Regions from separate parts of the Bacillus safensis genome, predicted to be linked through region 2. Evidence: a T-box and tRNA genes for the amino acid it is inferred to sense, from the RefSeq annotation. Region 2 holds a T-box; the other holds one or more tRNA genes.

Region 1 (9,211 bases), 1.2 Mb from region 2:
GCCCAAGAGGTGCTGGGAACAACAACCATTCAATATGGAGAAGATGAAATTGATCTCAAACCTGAATGGAAGAGACTGCATATGGTTGAAGCGGTCAAAGAAGCAACAGGTGTAGACTTCTGGCAGGAGATGTCTGTAGAAGAAGCAAAACAGCATGCTGCCGATCATGGTGTTGAAATCACGAAAAATATGACAGTAGGTCATATTATCAATGAGTTCTTCGAGCAAAAAGTAGAAGAAACATTGGTTCAGCCTACATTCATTTACGGACATCCAGTGGAGATTTCTCCATTAGCTAAGAAAAATCCTGAAGACCCTCGCTTCACAGATCGCTTTGAGCTGTTTATCGTACGCCGTGAGCATGCAAATGCATTCACAGAGCTAAACGATCCAATCGATCAAAGAGAACGCTTTGAAGCTCAATTAAAAGAACGTGAAGAAGGAAATGACGAAGCACACCTAATGGATGACGATTTTGTTGAAGCATTAGAATACGGCATGCCTCCAACAGGTGGTTTAGGAATCGGGATCGACCGATTAATCATGCTTTTAACAAATTCTCCGTCAATTAGAGATGTACTGCTTTTCCCGCAAATGAGAAACCGCTAATACATCAATCAAAGCGCCATTTTATCTATGGCGCTTTTTATTTTTCATAAAATGAAACTTTTTTTAAAAAAACTATTGCAAGGAAAGAATACAGATGGTATATTATTATTCGTTGCCGCAAAACAGCAACGAGGTTAAAAAAAGAAATTGAAAAAAGTTCTTGACTTTAACCGACGCAAAATGTTAAGATATTAAAGTCGCTTACGAGCGATAACGAAAATGATCTTTGAAAACTAAACAAGACAAAACGTACCTGTTAATTCGAGTTTTTATAAAAAAATCCTATGAAACTTCATAGGTAGTCAGTCAAACTGGCGAAAAGCAAAACTTCGGTTTTGTATTTTTTCGGAGAGTTTGATCCTGGCTCAGGACGAACGCTGGCGGCGTGCCTAATACATGCAAGTCGAGCGGACAGAAGGGAGCTTGCTCCCGGATGTTAGCGGCGGACGGGTGAGTAACACGTGGGTAACCTGCCTGTAAGACTGGGATAACTCCGGGAAACCGGAGCTAATACCGGATAGTTCCTTGAACCGCATGGTTCAAGGATGAAAGACGGTTTCGGCTGTCACTTACAGATGGACCCGCGGCGCATTAGCTAGTTGGTGGGGTAATGGCTCACCAAGGCGACGATGCGTAGCCGACCTGAGAGGGTGATCGGCCACACTGGGACTGAGACACGGCCCAGACTCCTACGGGAGGCAGCAGTAGGGAATCTTCCGCAATGGACGAAAGTCTGACGGAGCAACGCCGCGTGAGTGATGAAGGTTTTCGGATCGTAAAGCTCTGTTGTTAGGGAAGAACAAGTGCGAGAGTAACTGCTCGCACCTTGACGGTACCTAACCAGAAAGCCACGGCTAACTACGTGCCAGCAGCCGCGGTAATACGTAGGTGGCAAGCGTTGTCCGGAATTATTGGGCGTAAAGGGCTCGCAGGCGGTTTCTTAAGTCTGATGTGAAAGCCCCCGGCTCAACCGGGGAGGGTCATTGGAAACTGGGAAACTTGAGTGCAGAAGAGGAGAGTGGAATTCCACGTGTAGCGGTGAAATGCGTAGAGATGTGGAGGAACACCAGTGGCGAAGGCGACTCTCTGGTCTGTAACTGACGCTGAGGAGCGAAAGCGTGGGGAGCGAACAGGATTAGATACCCTGGTAGTCCACGCCGTAAACGATGAGTGCTAAGTGTTAGGGGGTTTCCGCCCCTTAGTGCTGCAGCTAACGCATTAAGCACTCCGCCTGGGGAGTACGGTCGCAAGACTGAAACTCAAAGGAATTGACGGGGGCCCGCACAAGCGGTGGAGCATGTGGTTTAATTCGAAGCAACGCGAAGAACCTTACCAGGTCTTGACATCCTCTGACAACCCTAGAGATAGGGCTTTCCCTTCGGGGACAGAGTGACAGGTGGTGCATGGTTGTCGTCAGCTCGTGTCGTGAGATGTTGGGTTAAGTCCCGCAACGAGCGCAACCCTTGATCTTAGTTGCCAGCATTCAGTTGGGCACTCTAAGGTGACTGCCGGTGACAAACCGGAGGAAGGTGGGGATGACGTCAAATCATCATGCCCCTTATGACCTGGGCTACACACGTGCTACAATGGACAGAACAAAGGGCTGCAAGACCGCAAGGTTTAGCCAATCCCATAAATCTGTTCTCAGTTCGGATCGCAGTCTGCAACTCGACTGCGTGAAGCTGGAATCGCTAGTAATCGCGGATCAGCATGCCGCGGTGAATACGTTCCCGGGCCTTGTACACACCGCCCGTCACACCACGAGAGTTTGCAACACCCGAAGTCGGTGAGGTAACCTTTATGGAGCCAGCCGCCGAAGGTGGGGCAGATGATTGGGGTGAAGTCGTAACAAGGTAGCCGTATCGGAAGGTGCGGCTGGATCACCTCCTTTCTAAGGATATATGGAGCAGCGTACGTTTTCGTCTTGTTTAGTTTTGAAGGATCATTCCTTCAAAACATGTCTCTAGCGAGACAGGATTGTTCTTTGAAAACTAGATAACAATAAGTAATACATTCACATTGAATGCAATGCAAAGTTCATCACACATAGTGATTCTTTCTAAAGTAAGAAATGGTTAAGTTAGAAAGGGCGCACGGTGGATGCCTTGGCACTAGGAGCCGATGAAGGACGGGACGAACACCGATATGCTTCGGGGAGCTGTAAGCAAGCTTTGATCCGGAGATTTCCGAATGGGGAAACCCACTGCTCGTAATGGAGTAGTATCCATACTTGAATACATAGAGTATGAGAAGGCATACCCGGGGAACTGAAACATCTAAGTACCCGGAGGAAGAGAAAGCAAATGCGATTCCCTGAGTAGCGGCGAGCGAAACGGGAACAGCCCAAACCAAGAGGCTTGCCTCTTGGGGTTGTAGGACACTCTATACGGAGTTACAAAGGAACGATATAAGCGAAGAGGTCTGGAAAGGCCCGCCAAAGAAGGTAACAGCCCTGTAACTGAAATGTTGTTCTCTCCAGAGTGGATCCTGAGTACGGCGGAACACGTGAAATTCCGTCGGAATCCGGGAGGACCATCTCCCAAGGCTAAATACTCCCTAGTGACCGATAGTGAACCAGTACCGTGAGGGAAAGGTGAAAAGCACCCCGGAAGGGGAGTGAAATAGATCCTGAAACCGTGTGCCTACAAGTAGTCAGAGCCCGTTAACGGGTGATGGCGTGCCTTTTGTAGAATGAACCGGCGAGTTACGATCCCGTGCAAGGTTAAGCAGAAGATGCGGAGCCGCAGCGAAAGCGAGTCTGAATAGGGCGCATGAGTACGTGGTCGTAGACCCGAAACCAGGTGATCTACCCATGTCCAGGGTGAAGTTCAGGTAACACTGAATGGAGGCCCGAACCCACGCACGTTGAAAAGTGCGGGGATGAGGTGTGGGTAGGGGTGAAATGCCAATCGAACCTGGAGATAGCTGGTTCTCTCCGAAATAGCTTTAGGGCTAGCCTCAAGGTAAGAGTCTCGGAGGTAGAGCACTGATTGGACTAGGGGCCCCTACCGGGTTACCGAATTCAGTCAAACTCCGAATGCCGATGACTTATCCTTGGGAGTCAGACTGCGAGTGATAAGATCCGTAGTCGAAAGGGAAACAGCCCAGACCGCCAGCTAAGGTCCCAAAGTATACGTTAAGTGGAAAAGGATGTGGAGTTGCTTAGACAACCAGGATGTTGGCTTAGAAGCAGCCACCATTTAAAGAGTGCGTAATAGCTCACTGGTCGAGTGACTCTGCGCCGAAAATGTACCGGGGCTAAACGTATCACCGAAGCTGCGGACTGTTCTTACGAACAGTGGTAGGAGAGCGTTCTAAGGGCTGTGAAGCCAGACCGGAAGGACTGGTGGAGCGCTTAGAAGTGAGAATGCCGGTATGAGTAGCGAAAGACGGGTGAGAATCCCGTCCACCGAATGCCTAAGGTTTCCTGAGGAAGGCTCGTCCGCTCAGGGTTAGTCGGGACCTAAGCCGAGGCCGAAAGGCGTAGGCGATGGACAACAGGTTGATATTCCTGTACCACCTCCTCACCATTTGAGCAATGGGGGGACGCAGGAGGATAGGGTAAGCGCGGTATTGGATATCCGCGTCCAAGCAGTTAGGCTGGGAAATAGGCAAATCCGTTTCCCGTAAAGGCTGAGCTGTGATGGCGAGCGAAATTTAGTAGCGAAGTTCCTGATTCCACACTGCCAAGAAAAGCCTCTAGCGAGGTGAGAGGTGCCCGTACCGCAAACCGACACAGGTAGGCGAGGAGAGAATCCTAAGGTGATCGAGAGAACTCTCGTTAAGGAACTCGGCAAAATGACCCCGTAACTTCGGGAGAAGGGGTGCTTCTTAGGGTGTTAAAGCCCCGAGAAGCCGCAGTGAATAGGCCCAGGCGACTGTTTAGCAAAAACACAGGTCTCTGCGAAGCCGTAAGGCGAAGTATAGGGGCTGACGCCTGCCCGGTGCTGGAAGGTTAAGAGGAGCGCTTAGCGTAAGCGAAGGTGCGAATTGAAGCCCCAGTAAACGGCGGCCGTAACTATAACGGTCCTAAGGTAGCGAAATTCCTTGTCGGGTAAGTTCCGACCCGCACGAAAGGCGCAACGATCTGGGCACTGTCTCAACGAGAGACTCGGTGAAATTATAGTACCTGTGAAGATGCAGGTTACCCGCGACAGGACGGAAAGACCCCGTGGAGCTTTACTGCAGCCTGATATTGAATGTTGGTACAGCTTGTACAGGATAGGTAGGAGCCTTGGAAACCGGAGCGCTAGCTTCGGTGGAGGCATCGGTGGGATACTACCCTGGCTGTATTGACCTTCTAACCCGCTGCCCTTATCGGGCAGGGAGACAGTGTCAGGTGGGCAGTTTGACTGGGGCGGTCGCCTCCTAAAATGTAACGGAGGCGCCCAAAGGTTCCCTCAGAATGGTTGGAAATCATTCGCAGAGTGTAAAGGCACAAGGGAGCTTGACTGCGAGACCTACAAGTCGAGCAGGGACGAAAGTCGGGCTTAGTGATCCGGTGGTTCCGCATGGAAGGGCCATCGCTCAACGGATAAAAGCTACCCCGGGGATAACAGGCTTATCTCCCCCAAGAGTCCACATCGACGGGGAGGTTTGGCACCTCGATGTCGGCTCATCGCATCCTGGGGCTGTAGTCGGTCCCAAGGGTTGGGCTGTTCGCCCATTAAAGCGGTACGCGAGCTGGGTTCAGAACGTCGTGAGACAGTTCGGTCCCTATCCGTCGCGGGCGCAGGAAATTTGAGAGGAGCTGTCCTTAGTACGAGAGGACCGGGATGGACGCACCGCTGGTGTACCAGTTGTTCTGCCAAGGGCATCGCTGGGTAGCTATGTGCGGACGGGATAAGTGCTGAAAGCATCTAAGCATGAAGCCCCCCTCAAGATGAGATTTCCCATTCCGCAAGGAAGTAAGATCCCTGAAAGATGATCAGGTTGATAGGTCTGAGGTGGAAGCGTGGTGACACGTGGAGCTGACAGATACTAATAGATCGAGGACTTAACCTATATTCTAATGTGAAGTTTGAACATTGTTATTTAGTTTTGAGAGAACATTCTCTCCATCAGGTTTGGTGGCGATAGCGAAGAGGTCACACCCGTTCCCATACCGAACACGGAAGTTAAGCTCTTCAGCGCCGATGGTAGTTGGGGGTTTCCCCCTGTGAGAGTAGGACGCCGCCAAGCTTCTATTAGGATCAGTTCCAGTCGGAACTGGTCTTTTTTGTGTTTTTGAATGACTTGCTTCTATATAATAGGTTCGTAAAGTGAGAATACGTTGTTCCTTCAATTTAACACTTCAGTCATCATATGAACCAGCAGCTCAAATTATCAAGGGTCATTAAAAGCATAGAAAACCTCTCCTTGGACTAAATAGACGTAAAGAGGTGATGTACAGGGTCACGAGATAGAAAGGCACCCTCACCCCAAAGGGGATAGTCAGCTATTGCTAAATTTTTAACTTAAAAGGAGAAAGAAACAATACTAATATTAATTCTCCTGGTAAAACTTTATATCGATGATAAGACTGTTGAGTGTTTGAAGCAGCAGAAAAATTAATGTGAAACGATTTGTTGAAAAATAGTAAAGACCAGTAATTATTTTTACACTTTTTTAGGCAAAAAAGATTTCTCAGAAAAATAAAATAATAATAGAATTTCTTTTTTGGATGTTTTTTATCCAGAGATATATGAAATAAAACAAGGATATGAAAGCTTCGAAATTGCTGTATTTGCAATGATAGAGCCATATAAGCGCTCTTTTTAACAAAAAAACATAAAAAAATGAAAAAAAGGCTTTTAAAATGATGAGACAAGTGGTAAAATTCTTTAGGTGCCTTAACGAAAAGGTGAAAAAACAGCTTTAAAATAAATTCAAAAATTATTTTAAAAAAGTCTTTACAAACAATATCTTATCGTTATATAATACTATTTGTCAGATCGAGAGACACTTCGAAACGACACAATATGGAGGATTAGCTCAGCTGGGAGAGCATCTGCCTTACAAGCAGAGGGTCGGCGGTTCGAGCCCGTCATCCTCCACCATATTTATTCTTACATAATGTTAGGATAGATAAAGCCGGTGTAGCTCAACTGGTAGAGCAACTGACTTGTAATCAGTAGGTTGGGGGTTCAAGTCCTCTTGCCGGCACCACTTTCATATGGTAAGATAGACAAGTCGTTTTTAAAGCGAGCCATTAGCTCAGTTGGTAGAGCATCTGACTTTTAATCAGAGGGTCGAAGGTTCGAGTCCTTCATGGCTCACCATGTTTCATGCGGGTGTGGCGGAATTGGCAGACGCGCTAGACTTAGGATCTAGTGTCTTTATGACGTGGGGGTTCAAGTCCCTTCACCCGCATTGCCAAATAAAATAAAGAAATCCTGTAATGCGGAAGTAGTTCAGTGGTAGAACACCACCTTGCCAAGGTGGGGGTCGCGGGTTCGAATCCCGTCTTCCGCTTATACCATCCACGCCGGGGTGGTGGAATTGGCAGACACACAGGACTTAAAATCCTGCGGTAGGTGACTACCGTGCCGGTTCAAGTCCGGCCCTCGGCATTATAAATAAGCGCCCGTAGCTCAATTGGATAGAGCGTTTGACTACGGATCAAAAGGTTAGGGGTTCGACTCCTCTCGGGCGCGCCATTAAGATCGGGAAGTAGCTCAGCTTGGTAGAGCACTTGGTTTGGGACCAAGGGGTCGCAGGTTCGAATCCTGTCTTCCCGACCATCTTTTATGGGGCCTTAGCTCAGCTGGGAGAGCGCCTGCCTTGCACGCAGGAGGTCAGCGGTTCGATCCCGCTAGGCTCCACCAATATGATCTTTGAAAACTAAACAAGACAAAACGTACCTGTTAATTCGAGTTTTTATAAAAAAATCCTATGAAACTTCATAGGTAGTCAGTCAAACTGGCGAAAAGCAAAACTTCGGTTTTGTATTTTTTCGGAGAGTTTGATCCTGGCTCAGGACGAACGCTGGCGGCGTGCCTAATACATGCAAGTCGAGCGGACAGAAGGGAGCTTGCTCCCGGATGTTAGCGGCGGACGGGTGAGTAACACGTGGGTAACCTGCCTGTAAGACTGGGATAACTCCGGGAAACCGGAGCTAATACCGGATAGTTCCTTGAACCGCATGGTTCAAGGATGAAAGACGGTTTCGGCTGTCACTTACAGATGGACCCGCGGCGCATTAGCTAGTTGGTGGGGTAATGGCTCACCAAGGCGACGATGCGTAGCCGACCTGAGAGGGTGATCGGCCACACTGGGACTGAGACACGGCCCAGACTCCTACGGGAGGCAGCAGTAGGGAATCTTCCGCAATGGACGAAAGTCTGACGGAGCAACGCCGCGTGAGTGATGAAGGTTTTCGGATCGTAAAGCTCTGTTGTTAGGGAAGAACAAGTGCCAGAGTAACTGCTCGCACCTTGACGGTACCTAACCAGAAAGCCACGGCTAACTACGTGCCAGCAGCCGCGGTAATACGTAGGTGGCAAGCGTTGTCCGGAATTATTGGGCGTAAAGGGCTCGCAGGCGGTTTCTTAAGTCTGATGTGAAAGCCCCCGGCTCAACCGGGGAGGGTCATTGGAAACTGGGAAACTTGAGTGCAGAAGAGGAGAGTGGAATTCCACGTGTAGCGGTGAAATGCGTAGAGATGTGGAGGAACACCAGTGGCGAAGGCGACTCTCTGGTCTGTAACTGACGCTGAGGAGCGAAAGCGTGGGGAGCGAACAGGATTAGATACCCTGGTAGTCCACGCCGTAAACGATGAGTGCTAAGTGTTAGGGGGTTTCCGCCCCTTAGTGCTGCAGCTAACGCATTAAGCACTCCGCCTGGGGAGTACGGTCGCAAGACTGAAACTCAAAGGAATTGACGGGGGCCCGCACAAGCGGTGGAGCATGTGGTTTAATTCGAAGCAACGCGAAGAACCTTACCAGGTCTTGACATCCTCTGACAACCCTAGAGATAGGGCTTTCCCTTCGGGGACAGAGTGACAGGTGGTGCATGGTTGTCGTCAGCTCGTGTCGTGAGATGTTGGGTTAAGTCCCGCAACGAGCGCAACCCTTGATCTTAGTTGCCAGCATTCAGTTGGGCACTCTAAGGTGACTGCCGGTGACAAACCGGAGGAAGGTGGGGATGACGTCAAATCATCATGCCCCTTATGACCTGGGCTACACACGTGCTACAATGGACAGAACAAAGGGCTGCAAGACCGCAAGGTTTAGCCAATCCCATAAATCTGTTCTCAGTTCGGATCGCAGTCTGCAACTCGACTGCGTGAAGCTGGAATCGCTAGTAATCGCGGATCAGCATGCCGCGGTGAATACGTTCCCGGGCCTTGTACACACCGCCCGTCACACCACGAGAGTTTGCAACACCCGAAGTCGGTGAGGTAACCTTTATGGAGCCAGCCGCCGAAGGTGGGGCAGATGATTGGGGTGAAGTCGTAACAAGGTAGCCGTATCGGAAGGTGCGGCTGGATCACCTCCTTTCTAAGGATATATGGAGCAGCGTACGTTTTCGTCTTGTTTAGTTTTGAAGGATCATTCCTTCAAAACATGTCTCTAGCGAGACAGGATTGTTCTTTGAAAACTAGATAACAATAAGTAATACA
Region 2 (9,211 bases):
ACTGTTCATTTAACCCTTGGCGGAAAAAAGGCAGTGTTTGATCGGCGATCGAAAATACACGATGTGTCTGCATCGCTTTTGCCTGCTCTTCTTGCCGAATGACTGACTGTAAAATAGATAAAAAGATAAAGCTGCCGATTCCATTCACAAAGATCATCGGCAGGGCGATGATACTGACAAGCCCCCATGCATCCGCAAATGGCTTTGCAAACAGAAGGATAATGATCATCTGTAATGATTCCATCGCCACCCCAAAAAGAGCTGCTTGGCGAGGTGTCACCATTCGATTCCTCCGCTTAAACCTGCTGCCGACATAGCCTGCAATGACACCCGCTAAAATGGAAGAAATCGCACAGCTGAGCGCGGTGCTTCCTCCTAAGGAATAGCGATGAATTCCAGCTAAAAGCCCTGCGCCAATCCCTACAAACGGCCCCCCGATTAAACCACCCATTTCGATCCCCATAATTCTCGTATTGGCGATAGAGCTTGACGAGCCAAGGTGATAAGAAAACTCATGATTCATGACAATTTGCTGCTGAATTTCAATTCCTGTGTAATTGCTGATAATACTAAAAGAAGCAAAAATGAAGACAAGAATTGCCTTTTTCCGAACCCCTTGATTATGTAGCAATAGATTGCGAAAACCCTTCACATGGGCAAGCACAAATCCTAAAATAACGATGATCCCCACACGCTCGATCATCATGATAATTAAATGAAGCAAACTGGCCACCTCAAATGATGTATGTCATATCTACTGTCTTTCTATTCTATCATGTGCGGTCAATGATCAAATATCTCTCAAATCTTTTCTTTATTGCCCTCTTCTTCTATTGTAAAATGAACATGAGCCTGTCACTTGCAATTGAAGGTAACACATACATAACAAGGGAGAAGATCATGAAAGCCGTATTTTTCGATTTAGATGATACTTTGCTTTGGGATGAAAAAAGCATTCACGCAACTTTTCAGGAAACTTGCCGGGAAGCGGAAAAGAAATATGGACTTGATCCAGAATCGTTTGAACAGCTTGTACGTGAAGAAGCAAGAAAGCTGTACTCTTCCTATGAAACATATGATTATACTGTCATGATCGGCATTAATCCTTTCGAAGGACTGTGGTCGAATTTTAGTGAACCGATTAGCGAAGGCTTTCAAAAGCTGAACGCCCTTGCACCTGAGTATCGCAAAAACGCTTGGACCAATGGCTTAAGGGCAGCGGGAATTGACGATGAGGCATTTGGACAATATTTGGCTGATTTCTTTGCAGCAGAGCGCAGAAAACGCCCATATGTCTATGAAGAAACATACCCTGTTTTAAACCGCCTGAAAGGCAGCTACGAATTGCTCCTTTTAACAAACGGAGATCCTAGCCTTCAAAAGGAAAAACTGGCAGGTGTTCCTGAGCTTGCCCCTTATTTTAACGAAATTGTGATTTCAGGAGACTACGGGAAAGGCAAACCTGATCCGGGTATCTTTGAGCACTGCCTTCAGCTGTTAAACTTAACAAAAGACGAAGTGATCATGGTTGGAGATAATCCGAAAACAGATATTCTCGGCGCATCTCGCGCTGGCATCCAAACCGTTTGGATCAATCGCCATGGCAAGAAAAACGAAACAGATGTGACGCCTGATTATGAAATCAAAGACTTACATGAATTGTTTGATATATTAAAATAGAACAAAAAAACACCCTTCTCCTGACGACGAGATTGGGTGTTTTTGTAGTCTTAGAGCTATATGATTGCCGCTAGACTTTGCGCTTGCCGGTCTAAGCCGCGTGCTGCTTCTCCTACAATGATGAATTCCTCACTTGCCTGCTTTACAAGATCCCGGTTAGTAAACACGGTTGTCTTTGCCCGGCTTGTTCCGCTGCTGACTTTCTCTACTTCTGCATGAATCGCCTTCACGTATTGATCTACCTTGACGATCGCTTCTTTTGAATTTGTCGCTAGCTTTCGAATTTCTGCTGCCACTACACTAAAGCCATTTCCATAGGAACCCGCATGTGCCGCTTCTATTGCCGCATTTAAGGCGAGCAGCTGGGTTTGTGAAGAAATGCTGTTAATGCTTGCAGCAATGGAGCTGATGGACTCTACCCGCTCGGTTAATCCTTTTAGCAAGCTCATATTTTGATCGGTTTCGTTTGCTATATGATCAAAGGAGGCATTGACACTTTGACTATGCTGAATGCCAACTTCTGCTCGTTCCATTAATTTTGCAGACATCTCCTTTAAGTCTTCTACGACTTGCTTCATTGTATGTTCTCTCTCCGTAATATCTGTCGCCACTTTCACAACACCTACTACAGTTCCTTCTTCATCTCGAACAGGTGAATATGTCGCTTCAAGCCATAAGCTGCTGCCGTTTTTCGTGATCCGCTGCACTTTTTCTTGAAAAACTTGACCTTCTCTCAAACGCTTCCAAAACATGTGATAGCTCGTGTGTTCTGTAATATGCGGAGGACAGAACTGTCTATGTTGAAGACCGATCATCTCTTCTTTAGAATATCCCATGGCTTTTGCAAAAATATTGTTCACCCATAGAACTTCACCTGTCACATTAAATTCAATCATTGCCAGCGAGTGCTCTAATGCACGAAGAACAGCTGATTGCTCCAATACATGTGACGATAAATTGTTTGTTGTTTGCATCATCGCTTTCATTCCCCCAATTTGTCTCGAACCAATAGTACATACTTACCCTTACTTTTGTACTATCTAAACGTCTCTTTTTAGGAATTGGATCACTAGTGGAGGTGTTTTCCAAAAAGAAAAAAGCCAGTGACCTAAAGAGAATCACTGGCTGTGCTTATTATTTCTTTGCTTCTGCTACTGCATGTTTCACAAAGGCTTCAAGATCCATTGTTTCTGAATCTTGTTCCCCGTACTTTCTTACATTGACAGCGCCATTTTCTGCTTCTTGATCTCCGACGACAAGCATGTACGGAATCTTTTGCATTTGCGCTTCTCTAATTTTGTACCCAATTTTTTCATCGCGGCTGTCAAGCTCTACACGAAGACCTTTAAGCTGCAAACGTTCTTGTACTTTTTTCGCATAGTCTAAATGAACAGACGGTGAAACTGGGATGACTTGGAATTGTACAGGTGCCAGCCATGTTGGAAGGGCTCCTTTGTATTCTTCAATTAAGAAGGCAACGAAACGTTCCATTGTAGAAACAACGCCTCTATGAATCACGACTGGACGATGGTGCTTTCCATCTTCTCCGATATATGTGAGATCAAAGCGTTCTGGAAGTAAGAAATCAAGCTGTACAGTGGATAATGTCTCTTCTTTTCCAAGAGCTGTCTTCACTTGTACATCAAGCTTCGGCCCATAAAATGCCGCTTCGCCTTCTGCTTCATAGTAGTCGTGACCAAGCTCGTCCATTGCATCCTTCAGCATCGATTGTGCTTTATTCCACATCGCATCGTCATCGAAATACTTCTCAGTATCTTCTGGATCACGATAAGATAAGCGGAATGTGTAGTCATTCAAGCCAAAGTCTTGATACACTTCTTCAATTAAACGAACTGTACGGATGAACTCGTCTTTGATTTGATCTGGACGAACAAAGATGTGTGCATCGTTTAATGTCATACCGCGAACACGCTGAAGGCCGGATAAGGCACCTGACATTTCATAGCGGTGCATTGTACCAAGCTCTGCAATACGAATTGGCAATTCGCGATAGCTGTGCGGCTCGTTTTTGTAAATCATCATATGGTGCGGACAGTTCATCGGACGAAGAACAAGATCTTCGTTGTCCATTTCCATTACTGGGAACATGTCTTCTTGATAATGCGCCCAGTGTCCTGATGTTTTATACAATTCAACACTTGCAAGAACTGGTGTGTACACATGTTCATAGCCAAGACGCACTTCTTTATCGACAATGTAACGCTCAATGACGCGGCGGATTGTAGCGCCTTTTGGCAGCCAAAGCGGAAGTCCTTGACCAACCTTTTGAGAATTCGCAAACAGTTTCAGCTCTTTTCCAAGCTTACGGTGATCGCGTTCTTTCGCTTCTTCCAGCAGACGTAAGTGCTCATTTAAATCTTCTTTGCTGAAGAAAGCTGTTCCGTAAATACGCTGAAGCATTTGGTTGTTACTGTCGCCTCTCCAGTATGCACCGGCAAGGCTTAACAGTTTAAACTCTTTGATTTTTCCTGTAGACGGCAAATGAATCCCGCGGCAGAGGTCAAAGAATTCCCCCTGCTCATAAATCGTCACAGCTTCACCTTCTGGAATCGCCTCTAACAGTTCAAGCTTTAATTCATCACCAATCGCTTCAAAGCGCTTTTTCGCTTCTTCTCTTGATACTTCAATTCGCTCAATTGGCAGATTGCTGTTAATGATTTTCTTCATTTCTTTTTCAATCTTTGGTAAGTCTTCAGGTGTGATTGCAACATCGATGTCCACATCGTAGTAGAAGCCATTTTCGATGACAGGACCTACGCCAAACTGAACGTGATGCTCTTTTCCATACAGACGTTTGATCGCCTGCGCTAGCAAATGAGCTGTGCTGTGGCGCATAATGTCGAGTGCTTCTTCACTTTTATCTGTGATGATCTCGATTGTTCCACTTTCTAATAGCGGCGTACGCAGATCTATTTCTTTACCGTTCAATTTACCGGCAAGTGCTTTTTTCTTTAGGCCCGGGCTAATTGATGCCGCGATGTCTTCTGTTGTAGCTGTTTTGTCAAACTCCTTGACTGCTCCATCTGGAAATGTAAGTTGAATTTGTTCTGACATCTCTGGTCACTCCTTTTTTTGGCAATATAAAAACCCCGCCCCCTGGAAAGGGACGAGGTTGAATAAACGGAATCGTGGTTCCACCCTTTTTCCCGTATTTGCAGCTTGCTTTTTCATAAGCAAATACGGCTTGCGGTTCGATAACGGGAATTCCCGTCAGCCATTACTAAAAAGTTCACAGCTGATGTTCAAAGGTGGTAAAGCAAATGGTCCTCTGCTAGGAAGCTTTCAGCCGCGGCTTCCCTCTCTTTAAGCGGGTGTTCATTTGTTCATGTCCTTATCAATACGGTCTCTGTATGAAGTTACACCGTATTATAAAACGTTTTTTCGTGAAAATCAAGAAAGCTTTTCACTTTTCTTGTTGAAATGAGCATGTACAAATTGAACATTCTGCTCTTGGAATGAATGAGACGGGAACACCTCGACCCTTTCTTGAAAAATATTTTGAATGGTTTGCACCATCGAGTGACCTGTATCATTTGTAAATAGGTCAATTTTTTGCGGTGCAATGGAGACAAGCGGTGCAATCAGCTGCGAATCAATATACATTGGATGCTCTCTTACAAACTGTCTGTCTATGTATTGTTTTTGATCACGCTCAGAAGCGTAGCGAAATTCCCAAATCACCAGGCGGTCCTGATGCACAACATGTACTTTTTCGAGCCTAGGCTCTCTTGCCATCACATAGTCTCGAAGTGATTGAATGAAATTTTGATACTCTTGCTCCATTTTGTATTCTTCAATGGACACTTCAACATAGTTCTTCAGCCTTCGGTCATACTCTGACAGTCTAAATGTCATAAATGAACCAATTGAAAAAACGCCTTGCTGTAAAGAAATCGCTTCAAGCTCCTTTCTTAAAAGGGCTTCTCTTGACGGGTCTTGCTGAATGCCGGGAATATCATCTAAGTCCCCGTTCATGATACTGTGTGCGATGGAAAGAATTTGGTGCTGCTCTTCAGGATCTTTAAACAAATAGGTGTTTTCAAGGATGCTGCGCATGCGCTCATTTTCTTTGCATTCCAAAAAAAAGTGAACCAGTAATGGCCGCACAATGTGCTCAAGTGCTTCTTCGGATTCCTTCGCCTCTATGAGAAGCCGGTCTTTCCCTTGTTGAATTGACATGTGATGCCGACTGTCTAAGTGTTCAGCAAGATGTAAAAAAGCGGCGGTATCATATTCATCTTCAAAGATTATTTCAAGCATGTTTGTCCCCCCTAACGACATCTGTTACATATATATGGGGGGAACATAAAAAATAGACGCCTAAAATAAATCAGGCATCTTTCTTTTTAAAATGAGTGGAACAGAGATAAAGATCAAATAAATCAAACAAACAACCACTAAGGCGGCATAATTTCCGCTGACAAAGCTTGAGCCGAGAACATTTAACGCAATTGTCCCCGGTATTAAGCCTAAAAAGGTGGCTGTCACAAATGCACGATAATTTGCACGTGAAGCAGCTGCCGCATAGCTGACAAAATCAAAGTGAATCGGTGCAATACGCAATAACAAAATATAAAGAAATCCATGCTCCTGAATGCGGGACGTCACCGCTTTCAGCTTTCGGCTGTTTGATTCCGTTTCCTTCTTTTTTGCACGAAAGGTTGAAGCAATCATGAAAGAGCCTGTTGCCCCGGCTGTCGCTCCAATGAGGGCATAAATCGTCCCAAGGACACTGCCGAATGCCAAACCTGCCGCCAAAGAAAAGACCGTAATCGGGACGAGAACAAACGGGCGGAAAAGAGATAAGAAAAGAAAAACAAAGGGAGCCAGCATTCCAAATTGAAGCACCCAATTCTTCACATCTTTTGGCGCCAGCTGAAGATGCTGTTTATTCAGCCACCACAGCGCAGCAGCAAGAATGCCAATCACAAGAAAAAGCAGCCATTTTCTTTTGTTCATTTCATTTGCTCCTCCTTCAGGTGACATACGCTTTTATAAATGACGGCGGTTTTCTCCTTCGAGCAACACTGGCTCTGCTAAATAGAGAATCCGTTCCATTAAACGAGCGGCTTTGACCTCTTCTTTTTCTCCCCGCTGTGAGTACGTAAAGTGATGCTTCAGCTCGTTTGGTGAGAAATTAGAAGAGAAAAATGTCGGCAGCTGCTCTGCCATACGGTATTGTAAGATCGTACCGAGCAGTTCATCCCGCACCCAGCTTGTCATCGATTCTGCCCCAATATCATCAAGCATTAAAATAGGAGTGGACTTGACCATATTCAGCTTTTCTTCTAGCGTATGATCGGCTAATGAATTTTTTAACTCTCTTACAAATTCAGGCACGTAAACAAGGAGAGATGGGTATTCTTTCTCCGCTAGCTGCTGCGCAATAGCTGCCAGTATATACGTTTTTCCTACTCCAAACTTTCCGTGTAAATACAAGCCTTTTCCTTTTCCAGTCTCATCATAGCTTTGGAGGAATTGACCTACTTTTTGAATGACCTCTTGTCTCCCCACAACGTTCAGATCAGCGAACGTCGCTTGAAGGACATTTTGCGGAATATACATGCTTTTCATCAGCTCTTGCTGTTTCTTCTGTCTATCGAGCCGCAGCTTGACTGGGCAAGGAGAATATTCAATATCAATACTCTGACCTTTGATCACAAGCTTCGGGTGATACCCATCTAAAATCGCATTAACGTTTTCGTCATCTAAGCAGTAAGAGCAGCCCTTCGACTGCTGCACATATTCAAAGAGCCGGTTCAAGCTGCGATTGATCATGTCTTCATGTATCTCTTCTTGATGCTTCTGTAAAAAAGCCTTCACATCTTCATCAGATAACACACTTTCTTTAATCTGATTGTATCTCACGCGAAAATCTACTCGTCCTTTTAGCTGTTCAAATGAACGACCGATCGGTTTCATCCCATCTCACCTCACCTTAATGTGCATTGTACTTTTTCATATTTTTAAACTGATCTAACAGTTTTTCTTTTTCTCGTTCGAGGTCTTCTGTAGACAGATTGTCCGTTTGCTCTTTTGCCGGCTGTTCTTTTGTTTCGGTTTCTTTCATCCAGTCAGGCAGTTTCTCTTCCCGGACAACTTTTCCTGTACCATATGGGCTGCGCTGCTTTTTCTGCTGCGCCCACTCTGTCATTTGTCTGTTCTCTTCTTTGGCAATTTTCATGGCCGCTGCTACGGTTTTGATTTTCTTCCTCACCCAATGAGCGGCGATTTTTTGCATATATGTTTTTGACAGCTTCATATCTGTTTTGAGTAATGTATAGTAGATGAGAACATTCATGACACCTGGCTCTAGCTGCTGCTCGAGCATGATATCTTCGACAATTCTTAAGTCGGCATACGTTGGCTCAATACCATCTGCCATGTCTTTTAGCAGCTCTCTAGGCGAAATATGATCCAGTTTTTCAATCAATTTTGCATCTGGAGTATCAGCCGCCGGCGTCTTTGAAGCATCTTGGCGCAAGTGTCTTGGCTGTTTTTGATCAATCAGCTTTGGCTGTTCGCCTCTGTATTCAATTTGGTACCAGTCTCTTGCTGCTTTTCTCAGCTCTTCTGTTGAGATCATTTGATCCGAACCGCATGCACCTGCTACAATATTTTGCATTTGAAGCGGGGTGATGCCGTATACAACAGCTAACTTCTTAATTGTTTCTTTTACCTGCTTTGTCAAAGCCTTTCTTGGAATCATCATGTCAGACATACCTGCTAATAATAGATCGAAATCAAAGGATTCGTCTGAGAGCGGTGCCGGCTGACTCGATCCAACGGTCACATATTCATAGCCTTGATCAAGCGATGACGCCTGATGAATTTCTTCTGTCATCTTGCGCTCGCCTGGCTGCAATACGTGAAAGACTTCTTCAAACGACCGTGAAATGTTCTTTGCTTCTGCAGGAACACCTGGATAGGAGAAATAATCACGCAGCTGCATATATTTTGCTTTCTCAACCCGATGGTACAGCAGGACATTCAGCATACCATCTTGGAAAAACTCATCTGGTCTTAGCGGCGGTACAAGCTCATATGTAAACAGTCTGCCTTCTTCCGTTTCCTGTTCATATGTGCGGAGTAAGCCGATCGCTTCAAGCTTTAAACGTTCCTCAAAAATATCATTTAAATTCGTCTGCAGCATGACCATGAGCTGCCGATGAGGTGCAGGTTTCCCCCACATACGATTTTGTTCCAGCTCACCCCACAGCGTCATGTATAAGCTGAAAGCGGACATGCCAATAAGCGGCTGATATAAAAGAGTGATGAGCTGTCTATCGATGTCACCGAGCAATGAAGCGCTTTTGACGACATACGGATCGACGGCTAGCACTTCCTTCCAATGCTCTGTCATATGCTGATCCTCCCCATGAATTGCGATTGTTTCCATTGTACACTCTTTTTACGTTTTACGCTTTACGCAGGAAAAAGAGCATGAAGAATCTCCAGCTCTTTTTAGCGTTCTTTCTTTAATAGATCTTTTAATTCATCAATAAAAACA

The links. A T-box is a leader RNA that pairs with one kind of tRNA and senses whether it is charged. The one in region 2 lies ahead of thrS (threonine--tRNA ligase), so its partner is inferred to be a tRNA-Thr.
Region 1: it has a tRNA-Thr gene. The T-box ahead of thrS (threonine--tRNA ligase) is inferred to sense a tRNA for this amino acid. The anticodon was not compared.

What each region holds. Positions count from the first base shown of each region.
Region 1 is NZ_CP154909.1:82,787-91,997, forward strand. It holds gene lysS (lysine--tRNA ligase) at 1-609, shown strand, start outside; rRNA gene AAYR28_RS00460 (16S ribosomal RNA) at 952-2,500, shown strand; rRNA gene AAYR28_RS00465 (23S ribosomal RNA) at 2,683-5,613, shown strand; rRNA gene rrf (5S ribosomal RNA) at 5,675-5,790, shown strand; tRNA gene AAYR28_RS00475 (tRNA-Val) at 6,572-6,647, shown strand; tRNA gene AAYR28_RS00480 (tRNA-Thr) at 6,681-6,756, shown strand; tRNA gene AAYR28_RS00485 (tRNA-Lys) at 6,794-6,869, shown strand; tRNA gene AAYR28_RS00490 (tRNA-Leu) at 6,878-6,960, shown strand; tRNA gene AAYR28_RS00495 (tRNA-Gly) at 6,991-7,062, shown strand; tRNA gene AAYR28_RS00500 (tRNA-Leu) at 7,075-7,160, shown strand; tRNA gene AAYR28_RS00505 (tRNA-Arg) at 7,171-7,247, shown strand; tRNA gene AAYR28_RS00510 (tRNA-Pro) at 7,255-7,331, shown strand; tRNA gene AAYR28_RS00515 (tRNA-Ala) at 7,340-7,415, shown strand; rRNA gene AAYR28_RS00520 (16S ribosomal RNA) at 7,541-9,089, shown strand.
Region 2 is NZ_CP154909.1:2,538,177-2,547,387, forward strand. It holds gene AAYR28_RS13035 (sensor histidine kinase) at 1-724, opposite strand, end outside; gene AAYR28_RS13040 (HAD family hydrolase) at 901-1,680, shown strand; gene AAYR28_RS13045 (methyl-accepting chemotaxis protein) at 1,737-2,657, opposite strand; gene thrS (threonine--tRNA ligase) at 2,815-4,755, opposite strand; T-box leader at 4,801-5,048, opposite strand; gene ytxC (putative sporulation protein YtxC) at 5,092-5,961, opposite strand; gene AAYR28_RS13060 (TVP38/TMEM64 family protein) at 6,022-6,660, opposite strand; gene dnaI (primosomal protein DnaI) at 6,694-7,623, opposite strand; gene AAYR28_RS13070 (replication initiation and membrane attachment family protein) at 7,640-9,064, opposite strand; gene nrdR (transcriptional regulator NrdR) at 9,166-9,211, opposite strand, start outside.